2 regions of the Novosphingobium olei genome follow, and region 1 is predicted to be linked to the other one. Evidence: riboswitches for the same ligand, from Rfam matches in the RefSeq annotation. Region 1 holds a riboswitch; the other holds the start of a gene.
What was found. A riboswitch is a leader RNA that binds a small molecule or an ion and turns the genes downstream of it on or off. The one in region 1 is predicted to bind cobalamin.
Positions count from the first base shown of each region.

Region 2: it holds a riboswitch for cobalamin, as region 1 does, so the genes downstream of both, AACH40_RS08065 (TonB-dependent receptor plug domain-containing protein) here and AACH40_RS04045 (TonB-dependent receptor plug domain-containing protein) in region 1, are expected to answer to the same signal.

Region 1 covers NZ_AP029021.1:836,075-842,301, forward strand. The annotation lists gene AACH40_RS04035 (cell wall hydrolase) at 1-883, opposite strand, end outside; gene AACH40_RS04040 (PAS domain-containing protein) at 1,132-2,175, opposite strand; cobalamin riboswitch at 2,402-2,579, shown strand; gene AACH40_RS04045 (TonB-dependent receptor plug domain-containing protein) at 2,704-4,614, shown strand; gene AACH40_RS04050 (ABC transporter substrate-binding protein) at 4,538-5,548, shown strand; gene AACH40_RS04055 (iron ABC transporter permease) at 5,545-6,227, shown strand, end outside.
Region 2 covers NZ_AP029021.1:1,705,253-1,711,479, reverse strand. The annotation lists gene AACH40_RS08080 (cobyrinate a,c-diamide synthase) at 1-568, opposite strand, end outside; gene cobO (cob(I)yrinic acid a,c-diamide adenosyltransferase) at 571-1,185, opposite strand; gene AACH40_RS08070 (hypothetical protein) at 1,182-1,751, opposite strand; cobalamin riboswitch at 1,970-2,171, opposite strand; cobalamin riboswitch at 2,230-2,421, shown strand; gene AACH40_RS08065 (TonB-dependent receptor plug domain-containing protein) at 2,634-4,580, shown strand; gene AACH40_RS08060 (DUF1636 domain-containing protein) at 4,580-4,987, shown strand; gene cobT (nicotinate-nucleotide--dimethylbenzimidazole phosphoribosyltransferase) at 4,984-6,003, shown strand; gene AACH40_RS08050 (histidine phosphatase family protein) at 6,006-6,227, shown strand, end outside.

The DNA of each region.
Region 1 (6,227 bases):
CCCCGATCGCGCCGATGAAGGTCAGCTTGTCCGCCCACGAAGGGTGCACCGCCCAGGTGTGGTAATGCGTGGCAAGGCCCACCGGGGCATAGACGTAACCGGCCAGCGCATCGGCCGCCACGCGCCGCGCGCGGTCCCAGAACTGCGCCACCGGCTTTCTGGCCAGCGATCCGTCGCAGGCGAAGCTGAACTGGCAGCCGGGCCGTTCCGAACCCTGGTAGACCACGCCGCACACCGTCTTGGGGAAGGCAGGATGCGCCACGCGGTTCAGGATCACCTGCGCCACCGCGCGCTGCCCGCCGTCCGGTTCGCTCGCCGCCTCGTAATAGATCGCCGCGGTCAGGCACTGCTGCGCGCGCCAGCGGTCCTCGCTCGTCCCTTGCGCGAACACCGGGCGCCCAGCCGGGCCGATCCGCGGCGCGTCCTCGTCGTCGCGCCGCGCGGACCAGGCCGCCTCGGCGCTGTCGGGCGAAAGCAGCCCCGAATCCTCGGGCGCGACATAGTAGAAGGCAGAGCCGGGAAAGCTTTCGCCCGGCTGCTCGAACGGTTGCAGCGCACCGCCTTGCGCCGCCGCGCGCTGCACGCCGCGCGGATCGCCCCAGCCGACGCTGCCCAGCACCGCCGCGCCAAGCCCGATCGCCGCGATCCCGGCGAGCCGCTGGCGCAGCATCGAAGGCCGCCGCAGCGCGCGCCGCACCGAAATCATGTCCTTCTGCCGGATGCGCGCGGCAAAGTCGCGCGGCCGCAGCTCGGTCGGCAGCGCGATCGCCAGTGCGATCGACCGTGGCTCAGCCTTCGGCCCCTCGGCCGCGGATGCGCGTCCGCTCTCCGCCGCCAGCGGGCTCGGCAGGATCACCGGTCGATAGGCAATCGTCAGGGGCAAGGGGCGTTGGTCATGGCTAGGGCAGAATAGCTAGGGCAGAATGGTCAAGGTACCGCCAAGGATCTCCGGGCTCGTCGCGCTCCATAACGCAAGAGCGGGCGTCTGGCTGCATCGCCAGGTCACGCTGTCCCGATACGGCACGCTTGCTTGCCGCCGGGTTAAGGCAATGCGTCCAAGGCAGCGCGTCGTGCCCAGTGTCGGCTCTCAGCGCATCGACCGCAGACGTCGCCCTCACGCCGACAGGGGCATCAGCTCTCTTTGCTGGGGGCCAACAGATCGGGCACGGTCAGTTCGACCACCAGCCCTTCGGGGTGCCAGGTGCGTTCGATCCTGCCACCGATCGACCGGACCAGCCGGTCGGTCATCTGGCTGCCGAATCCCAGGCCTGCGGGGGAAGAGAGGATTTCCGGGCCGCCGCGTTCGGTCCACACGAACTGCAGCGCATCTTCACCGCGCTCCCACGAAACCACCACGTTGCCTTCGCGCAGCTTCAACCCGCCGTACTTGACCGAATTGGTCGCAAGCTCGTGCAGCACCAGCGCGAATACCGAAATCAGCTGCTGCGCGATCACCGTGCGCGGTCCGTCGATCTGGCAGCGCTCGCCATAAGGAAGCAGCACCGACCGCACCAGGGTTTCCAGATCGACGCTGTCCAGCGCGCTCGGGTCGATCGGCTCCTCGGCGAACGCGGCATCGCTCGCCCGTCCAAGCGCCGCCAGCTTTTCGCGCAGGATCGTCGTGGCAGACCTCGGGTCGCCGCTCAGATCGGCCTGTCGTTCGGCCAGCTGGATAAGGCCCGCAAAGACCGAAAACACGTTCTTGATGCGGTGCTGCATCTCGCGCGCCAGCAGCTTGTCGCGGCTGGCCGCTTCCTCCAGCCCGCGTTCCAGCCGGTTCTGCGCGGTCGTATCGCGCGATACGCACATGATCGAGATCACCCGCCCTTCGCTGTCGGACAGCGGGGTCAGCAGATTGTCCCAGTGGACCGCGCCGACGCCGGTTTCGCTGCGGCCCAGGAAGCGCGCGTTCTCTCCCTGCGCGGCCTGGCGCAGCGCTTCTTCGCCAAGCGGGCGCACATCCTCGGGCAGCAGGCCAAGCCAGGGCATGCCGAACCCGTTCGCCGGAGAAACGCCCAGCGCGTCGCACCCGGCGCGGTTCATGTGCATCACCCGGCCGTCGGGGGACAGGAACTTCACGCAATCGGGCGTTGCATCGAGCGCGTCCCGCCTCAGGTCGGCCTCGAGCGGCGGCTGGTCCTGTCGCTCGCTGCCAGCGCCTCCACCAGGGTGCACGGAACTGCTCGCGAATTGCGAAAAGACGGGCTCGCCCCCGCTGGCGCCTCCACCTTCCATGCGACTCGCTCCCCACAGCAAGGCAAACGTTCGTATCATCGCGCCGTTGTACGCTCAACAAACAGCGCCGCGCTCGACGGCCGCAGACGGTGCGAGCCGGCCTCCATCGGCGTTTTTCCTTCCTCTTGCCCGCAGGGGCAAAGCCCGCTACCGGCGCCACCGACGCCATCGGTGCCCCGGAGACGGGGCTAAGAGGGAATTCGCGACGCCTTGTCTGCACAAGGTGGACCGAAGCTGCCCCCGCAACTGTGTCCGGCGAGCGATCCGTCCCTGTGCCACTGGCTCTTGCCGGGAAGGCGGGCGGATATCGCGATGACCCGGACGAGCCAGGAAACCTGCCGGTGTGCGGTCGTTCCGCGGCCGGGCGGGGTGTACCGGGCGCATGCGAGGAACCGGCGCGCCATTTGGCCCCGCACCGGTCCCCGCCATGGACGGCAATCGTGTCGTTCATGGGCCGGGGGAAATATCATGCGTTCGTCGTTCATCGCCCTCTCGTGCGCGCTCGCGCTCACCGCGCAGGTTGCCCGCGCCGAAGAGGACGCGGCACCGATCACTGTCTTGGCCACCGGCAGCGAAACCGCCATCGACCAGACCGGCCAGGCCATTGGCGTTCTTACGGCCGAAGACCTGCAGCGGCTGCAGGGCCCCGATCTGGTCCGCGTGGTCGAACACCTGCCCGGCGTCGCCTTCGCCCGCACCGGCGGCCCCGGCAGCCAGACCAGCCTGTTCGTGCGCGGCGCCAATTCCGAACACGTCCTTGTCCTCGTCGATGGCGTGCGCCTCAACGACGTGTCCTCGCCCAAGGGCGCCAACGATTTCGCCACGCTGCAAACGGGCGGCCTCGGCTCGGTCGAGCTGCTGCGCGGGTCGAACTCGGTGATCTGGGGGTCGGAAGCGATCGGCGGCGTGCTTGCCGTCACCTCGCGCGAACTGAACGGCGTCGAAGCCAATGCCGAAGGCGGTACCCACGCCAGCTTTTCGGGCAACGCCGTCGCCGGCATCTCGAACGCGCGCGGCGCGCTGACGCTCAACGGCGGGTATGACCGCACCGACGGCGTCTCTGCCGCGCGCAGCGGGACCGAGGCCGATGGCTACGAACAGTGGCGCGTGGGCGGTACCGGCCGCTTCGAAGTGGTCCCCGGGCTCAGCGTCGTCGCCACCGCGCGCTATGCCCGCAGCCACAGCGACATGGACGGCTATGCCCCGCCGCTCTACACCTTCGGCGATACGCTGGAATACCAGATCACCCGCCAGTTCACCGCGCGCGGCGGCCTGCGTTACCGTTCGACCTTGCTCGATCTCGATGCCGGCTATGCCTTTTCTGACACCCGCCGCGATACCTACGATGGCGGGGCGGGCGATATCCTCGAATACGGCTATGCCGGCCGCAGCCAGCGCGCGGAGCTGACCGGGCGCCTGCGCCTGCCCGAACACTTCGCGCTCGATTTCGGCGCGGACAGCGAACGCCAGACCCTGCCGCGCGAAGGGTCCGCCAGCCCGCGCAGCCGCCTCAACTCGGTCCACGCCCTGCTCGGCTGGTATGGCGACCGGGCGGAACTCGCCGCCGGCCTGCGCTACGACGATCACAACCAGTACGGCGATGCCTGGACCTTCGGCGCCAACGCCAGCGTCCGCCTGACCGCCAACCTGCGCCTGCGCGCCAGCTACGGCGAAGGCTTCCGCGCGCCGACGCTGTTCGAACTCTACGATCCCACTTACGGCAACGTCGCCTACCAGTCGCTCGGCATCGATCCGCTGCGCCCCGAACGCAGCCGCAGCTACGACGCCGGCCTCGAATGGGGCAGCCGCGATCATGTCTTCGCCGCGGTCAGTGTTTTCCGGCGTGACACGCGCAACCTGATCGAGTTCTTCTCGTGCTATGGCGTGTCCACGCCCGCGTGCGACGCGGCGAACATTGCGGGGTTCGGCTTTGGCGGGATCTATTACAACGCAAGCCGCGCCCGTGCCGAAGGCGTCGAGCTTGAATGGTCGGCCAAGCCCTCGGCCAACCTTGCCGTGGGCATGAACGCCACCTTCCTGCGCGCCCGCGATCGCAGCAAGGGCACGTTCACTTACGACAAGGACCTGCCGCGCCGCCCGTTCGCCACGGTCACCGGCTCGATCGACTGGAAGACCCCGCTCACCGGCCTGTCGCTGGGCGCCGACCTGCGCTTCCGTTCGGAAAGCTTCAACGATCGCGCCAATGCGACCAGGCTTGAAGGCGGCATGATCACCGACCTGCGCGCCTCCTACGCGATCCTGCCCAGCCTCGAACTCTATGGCCGGGTGGAAAACCTGTTCGATGCCTACGTCCCCACCGTGGCCGATTACAACACCTGGGGCCGCGCCGCGTTCGCGGGCGTGCGGGTGCGCTATTAAGGCGGCTTGCCTCGAAGCGGCGGCGCGCGCTCTTGCGGGTTGCGCGCCGCTGCTGCTTGCCGGGTGCATCCCGGCGAGCCGGGCGGACGCGCCGCCCGCGCCGCGCGTCCACCCCACGGTCGTCAGCCTCAACCCCTGCGCCGATGCCATCCTTGCCGAAGTCGCCGACCGCAACCAGATCCTCGCGCTGTCGGCGTGGAGCCGCGATCCGCGTTCCACCAGCATGGACCTCGCGCTGGCGCAGCGGCTGCCCAGCACCCACGGCACGGTCGAGGAAGTGCTCGCGCTGCGCCCCGATCTCGTCATCGACGGCCGGTTCATCGCGCCCGCCACCGCCAGCGCCTACGCCCGGCTCGGCCTGAAGCTGGAGACGGTCGACCTTGCCGCCACGGTGGAGGATGCCCGCGCCCAAGTCCGCCGCCTTGCCGGCCTCGTCGGCCATCCCGATCGCGGCGAAGCGCTCGTCGCGCGGATGGACGCCGCGCTTGCCGCCGCCGCGCCGCCGCCGGGCGCGCCGCCGATCCCCGCCGTGGTGTGGGAGCCGGGCGGCATCGTGCCGGGGCAGGGGACGCTGGTGTCCGACCTGCTGGTCCGCACCGGCTACACCAATTTCAGCGCACTGCGCGGGCTGGGCCAGGCCGATCGCCTGCCGCTCGAACGCATGCTGGCCGATCCGCCGCGCGTGATCCTGGTGGCCGATGCCGGCGACCGCGCCGCCGCCGACCAGGACCGCGCGCTCGCCCATCCCGCCCTGCGCGCGCTCACCGGTACCACCCGCGCCGCCTTCGCGCCCAACCTGCTCTATTGCGGCGGCCCCACCGTGATCCGCGCCGCCCAGCGCCTCGCCGAGGTACGCACCCAGATCCTCCCCCGACGGGGGAGGGGGACCGCCGCAGGCGGTGGAGGGGTAATGGCGAAAGGCACCGCACGATGACCCGCCCGGTCCTCGTCCTTTCCGCCCTGCTGCTGATCGCGCTGCCGCTGTCGCTGCTCGCAGGCCAGGTGTGGATCGATCCGTTCGGCCCCCCGGTGCGCAATGCCGTGCCGATCCTGATGGAGCTGCGCGCCCCGCGCGCGGTGCTGGCGCTGCTGGTCGGAGGCGGTCTCGGCGCCAGCGGCGCGGCGATGCAGGGCTACTTGCGCAATCCGCTCGCCGATCCCGGCCTGTTCGGCGTCGCGCCGATGGCGGCGCTGGGCGCGGTGCTCTCGTTCTACACCGGCTATGCCGTTCAGCCCTATGCGCTCCCCGCCTTCGCGCTTGTCGGAGGCGCGCTCGCCATGGCGCTGCTCGCGCTGATCGCCGGGCGCACCGCGGGCCTCGCCCTGTTCACGCTGGCGGGCATGATGATCGCCAGCCTTGCCGGCGCGCTCACCAGCCTCGCCATCAGCCTTTCGCCCAATCCTTTCGCGCTGTCCGAAATCGTCACCTGGCTGATGGGCGCGCTCGCCGATCGCGGCTGGAGCGACGTTGCCATCGCCGCGCCGTTCACGCTGGCGGGCCTTGCCATCCTGTCGCGCACTGGCCGCGGCCTCGATGCGCTGACGCTGGGGGAAGATGCCGCGCGTTCGCTCGGGGTCGATCCGGTGCGGCTGCAATGGCTGATGGTGGCGGG
Region 2 (6,227 bases), 870 kb from region 1:
GGACAAGGCCGAGGTGTCGCTCGGGCAGACCGACCGCAGGATCGCGTGGCAGCGCGCCCAGCCACTGGCAGCCTTCGGGTGTGCTCTCTGCCAGCATTTCGGCATGCCGTTCGCTGCCGACGCGATTGGCCAGCACCGCTGCAACAGCGAGATCATCGCGCCATGTCGCGAGGCCATGCACAAGGGCTCCGAACGTCTGCGCCATGGCGGATGCGTCGATCACGGCCAGCACCGGCACGCCGAACATCGCGGCAAGATCGGCGGCGGATGGAGCGCCGTCGAACAGCCCCATCACGCCTTCGATCAGGATCAGGTCGGATTCGCCGGCGGCACGTTGCAGCAGCGCGCGACATGCTCCTTCTCCCACCATGAACAGGTCCAGCTGGTGAACCGGTGCTCCGCTCGCCGCTTCCAGTATCATCGGGTCGAGGAAATCCGGCCCGCACTTGAACACGCGCACGCGCCGCCCGGCCCGAACATGGGCACGGGCGAGCGCGGCGGTGACGAGCGTCTTGCCCTGCCCCGACGAGGGCGCGGCGACCATCAGCGCAGGGCAAGATGCGGCCATGTTCACCGGTCGATTCCTTCCTGCGCACGAACGCCATCGCGGAAGGCATGCTTCACGTCGCGGATCGCGCTGACGGTATCGGCGGCCGCGATCAGCGCCTCATCGGCGGCGCGGCCGGTGATGACGACGTGCTGCATCTCTGGCCTCTTCTCGATCGCAGGCATGATCTCATCCAGCGACAGGTATCGGTAGGTCACGAGGTAGGTCAGCTCGTCGAGCACGACCAGGCTGATGTCGGGATCGGCCAGCGCCGCCTTGGCCTTTTCCCAACCGGCACGCGCCGCGGCGATGTCTCGCGTGCGGTCCTGCGTCTCCCAGGTGAAGCCTTCGCCGCACTTTTCCCAGATCACGTCGGGATGGCTGGCGAAAAAGGCACGCTCGCCCACGTTCTCCGCCCCCTTGATGAACTGGAACACGGCGGCCTTGCGGCCATAGCCGAGCGTGCGCGCGACCATGCCGAACGCGCTGGACGACTTGCCCTTGCCGTTGCCGGTCAGAACCAGCAGCAGCCCCTTGTCGCGGGTGGCCGCCGCGATCTTCGCGTCGACCACCTGCTTGTGCTTCTGCGCGCGCGCCTTGTGGGCAAGATCGCGCGCGACGTCGTCGTTCTCGCTCATTGCGCGGCTTCACGCGCTGCCGGGCGCAGCGCCGGAACCAAAGCGACCGCTGCGGCAGCGGCCGACGTCCACACCAGCGTGGCGAACAACGTCGGCGGGAAATAGCGCAACAGGCGCGGTGCGAAGCCGGTCAGCGTGGGATCCTCGAACCGGCCGCCAAGGAAGTAGAACCCGCCGCTCGACATCAGCTCGGACACCAGCGTGGCCACCGCCACCAGCAGCGCGGCGGGCGCAATCGAACTTGCCGTGATCGGCAGCTTCCGGGCCGCAAAGCGTCCCGCAGCCCACATTACGCCATAGGCGGGCAGCAGCATCGCGTAGGCCGGGGTGAAGCAGAAGCCGGAACCGCCCATCACATAGATCACCACCACGTCGATGGCGAAGGCAAGGCCGAACAGTCCGGCAAAGGCGATGCGGTTGCGCACCAGGTATCCCAGCGCGAAGAAGCTGGCGAGGCTGGTGTCAGGCAAGTGCATCACATTGCTCAGCGAATGCGTACGCGTGACGAGCATGACCACGGCAAGCGCGGCCCAGACGGCAAGATCGAATCGGTTTTGACGGACCATCGTCAGAAGTTCCTCGTGATGGAATGGAAGGGACGGCGTCGAACGCCAGGGAGCCGCACGCGCGTTTGCGCGCCGCCTTGCGCGGGTAATGCGATCAGGACTGGCACACGGGTTTTGGCTCCCCTTGTCGACACAACACACTGGTGTCGTCCGCCAAGGGCTGATCCTGCCACGGCACGCGGCAGGTCCCTCGTCCGCCCGGTACATCCCGCCCGCGCGAAGGAACGACGGCAAGGGCCGGTTTCCTGACTTCCGGATCGCCGCGCTTTTCGCCGCCTTCTCAGGGCCGTGGCCCCAATGGCATGATGGCGATGCGCTCACCGGTTACAGTTGCGGGAGCAGTGCCGGATTGTGGCGGATTACCGCCGCCCGGACTTCCCGATTAAGCCCTCTCGGGCACCCGTTGCGGGTCAAGGGATAAGCGCAAAGTGCCGATCGCGCAAGCAAGATGCCTTGCGCAATGGCGCAACGCACGATAGTTGCCCGCCTCGCGACAGGTTCCCCGCAAGGGGATCAAAAGGGAACTCGGGTGAAAGCCCCGGGCTGCCCCTGCAACTGTAAGCGGCGAGCCATCCGGCCACTATGCCATTGGGACTTCACGGTTCTGAGAAGGCGGCCGGACCGGCGCTGACCCGTGAGCCAGGAGACCTGCCTGCCGCAGTCGTTCTTCATCCGGGCAGGGTGCACCGGGTGTTCGAGGTTGCCGCCCAGCTCATCCAGGCGGACCATCCCTCGCGCAACGACAGCAACCGCCTCGCCGGCTCGTGCCGCGCGGGCTGCGTCCTGTCGTGCCGGCATCCTGCCCGGCGATCCGCGACATGGCGTCGCCCCGTTGCGTCCCGAAAAGGCGCGGCCCCGTGCCGTTTGCCAGAAGGGACCATCATGTCTCGCATCATTACCCGTACCCTGTTCGCAGCCGCTCTCCTTTCGCCCGCTGCGGCCCATGCCCAGCACGCCCCGGAAGAGGTCGCCCCCGGCCCCGACATCGTCGTCACCGCCCTGCGCACCCCGGTGGAGCGCGATCGCGTCTCCTCCAGCGTCACCGTGCTCGACGAAGCGGCGATCCGGCAGGAACAGCCCATCGCCCTCACCGACATCCTCGTCCGCACGCCCGGCATCAGCATCACCCGCAACGGTGGCTATGGAACCGCCACCTCGATCCGCATCCGCGGCGCCGATGCGGGCCAGTCGGTCATGGTGATCGACGGCATGCGCCTTGCCGATCCGTCCTCCACCGCCGCGGGGTACGGGTATTCCAACCTGTTCATCGACGATCTCGAACGCATCGAGATCCTGCGCGGCCCCCAGTCGATCCTGTGGGGCAGCGATGCCATCGGTGGCGTGGTCAACGTGACGACGCGTTCGCCAGAAAAGCCGCTCGAGGGCAGCTTTGCCGCAGAAGCCGGCGGGCTTCAGACCGTGTCCGCCAAGGCCGGCATCGGCGGTGCATCCGCTCTCGTGGACTGGCGCCTGTCTGGATCGACTTTCACAACCGACGGCATCTCGGCCCGCTCCAACGGCACCGAGCCCGACGGCTATCGCCGCACCGCCGCCAACGGCACCGCGCGCGTCCACCTTGCCCCTGCCGTCAGCCTGGACCTGCGCGGCTACTGGTCGGATTCCCGCAACGATTTCGACGGCACGTCGGGAGACAGTGCGGCCTTTGGCCTGACCAGCGAATGGTCGGGCTATGCCGGACTCAACTTCGCGCTGGCCGATGGCCGCTTCACCAACCGCGTCGCCTTCCTCCAGACCGAGACCGACCGCACCAACTACGATCCGGCGCGCAAAATTCGCCAGCTGAACTTCGATGCCCACGGGCGCATTCGGCGCTACGAATACCAGGGCACGTTCGCCTTCTCGCCCGCCGCGCAGGTCGTGTTCGGAGCAGAACGCGAAGAGCAGCGCATGACGACCGCCTCGCCGGGAGACAATGCAAAGCCCTACGCGCTCACACCGAACAAGGCCGATACCAACAGCGTCTACGGCGAACTGCGCCTGACCCCGCTCTCCGGCCTCACCCTCAACGGTGGCCTGCGACACGATGACCAGTCGCGCTTCGGCGGCAATACCGTGGCAAGCGCGGGCGCGGTATATACTCCCAACAAGGGACAGACGATCCTGCGCGCCAGCTATGACGAGGGGTACAAGGCGCCCTCGCTCTACCAGCTGTTCAGCTTGTACGGTGCGGCCGATCTTCAGCCCGAAAGAGCACGCGGATGGGAAGTGGGCGCTGAACAGGCGCTGGGCCAGGCATTGCGCGCATCGGCCACGTGGTTCGAACGCGATACCGACAACCTGATCGACTTCGCATTTTGCCCCACCAGCGGAACCTTGCCGGTGGCCTGCTACGTTCCCGGTACCACCACAACCCGGTTCGGCTACTACGCCAACGTCCGCAAGGCCCACGCGCGCGGACTGGAAATCGCCGCCTCGGCGCGCCTGGGCGTGTTTTTCGCCGAAGGCAACTACAGCTGGATCGAAGCGCAGGACCGCACCAGCGGCAGCGCCTCGTTCGGCCGCCAGCTTGCGCGCGTGCCGCGCCATCTCGCCAATGCAGAGGCGGGCATCGACCTTGCCCAAGGCGCCTTCAAGGGCCTCCGCGCCAGCGTCGCCGTGCGGCATGCCGGGCAGACGTTCGACCGCGCGACCGGGACTACCACGCTCGATGGCTACTGGCTGACCGATCTGCGCGCGGAATGGCAGGCGGCATCCGGCCTGACTTTCTATGGCAGGGTCGAAAACGTGGGCGACGTGCGCTACGAAACCGCCAGCGGCTACGGCAGCCTTGGCCGTGTGGCGTACCTCGGCGTGCGGAGTCGCTTCTGATGCTGCGCGCGGTCGAAACGGGTCCGGCGGTGGTCGTGTGCAACACCTGCCGCCTGTCCGCCGACGCGCGCGAGGACGAAGGCGGGCAGCGCGGTGGCGCGCTGCTCGCCCGGGCCTTGCGCCAGGCGCAGGAGGAAGACCCCACGCTCGCCGGCGTTGCGGTGCAGGAAATGCCCTGCCTGTTCGCTTGCACCCGCCATTGCGTCGTCCACATCCGCGAAGCCGGCAAGATCGGCTATGTCCTCGGCGGCTTCACCCCCGATGCCGAAGCGGCCAAGGCCATCCTCGGTTACGCGGCGCGCCATGGGCAGAGCGAAGAGGGCGTCGTTGCCTACGCGCAATGGCCTGACGGGGTGAAAGGACACTTCATCACTCGCACGCCACCCGAAGGATACGTCTGCGCATGATCGCCTTTTCCGATCCTGCGGCCTTCGGGGACGCCTTGCGCAACCTGCCCGCGCCCGATGCAGACGCCATCGTGAATGCTGCGGAGCGTCAGGCTGAGCTGACGAAGCCATCGGGATCGCTCGGGCGGCTCGAAGATATCGCGCTGTTCATGGCCGGGTGGCAGGGGACTGCCTGCCCCGGGGTTGATCGCATCCATATCGCGGTCTTTGCCGGCAACCACGGCGTCGCCGCCCGAGGTGTCAGCGCCTTCCCGGCCGACGTCACCGCGCAGATGGTCGCCAACTTCCAGGCAGGGGGTGCGGCAATCAACGCGCTGGCGCGCGCCTTGAGCGCCTCGTTTGCCGTTCATGCACTCAATCTCGACCGACCGACGGAAGACATCGCCGAGGGCCCGGCAATGACAACGGAAGAATGCCTGGCCGCGCTGACCGCCGGCGCGGCATCAGTCCCGGCGGATGCGGAACTGCTGATCGTGGGCGAAATGGGTATCGCCAACACCACACCGGCAGCGGCCCTGGCTGCCATCGCCTATGGCGGTAGCGCGCAGGATTGGGTGGGGCGCGGCTCAGGCGTCGGCGCGGAGGCGCTCGATCGCAAGGCCCGCACCGTGGCGCAGGCGCTGGCGCTTCACGGGCCCCATTGCACCGAACCCTTCGAAACGCTGCGCCGGCTGGGCGGGCGAGAAATTGCCGCCATGGCGGGCGCCATGCTCGCTGCCCGCCACGCGCGCATCCCCGTCCTGCTTGACGGCTTCATCGCCAGCGCGGCCTTGGCAACCCTTGCGGCAGCGCATCCCGCCGTGGTCGACCATTGCCTTGCTGCGCACCGGTCGGCCGAAGGCGCGCACGGCGCCTTGCTGGAGCGTCTCGGGCTTGTCCCGTTGCTCGATCTCGGCATGCGGTTGGGCGAAGGTTCGGGCGCTGCCGTGGCGGCGCACATCGTGCGCGCAGCGCTCGCCACGCACGGGGAAATGGCAACCTTTGCAGAAGCCGCGGTAAGCGCGGGGACCAGCTGACGATGCGAGAGATTACTGTTCACCTCCTTCGTCACGGCGCACCGATCCGCGAAGGGTTGATGCTTGGCCGCACCGACGAAGCGCCACTGCCTGCCGGGATCGATCGATGCTTCGCTCGGGCAGAAGGGCTGGACATCGCTGCCGTCGTTGCGTCGGATCTGGCCCGCGCGGCCCTTCCCGCCGCCCGTATCGCCGCCTCTATTGGGCTGGTGCCGAACTTCGAC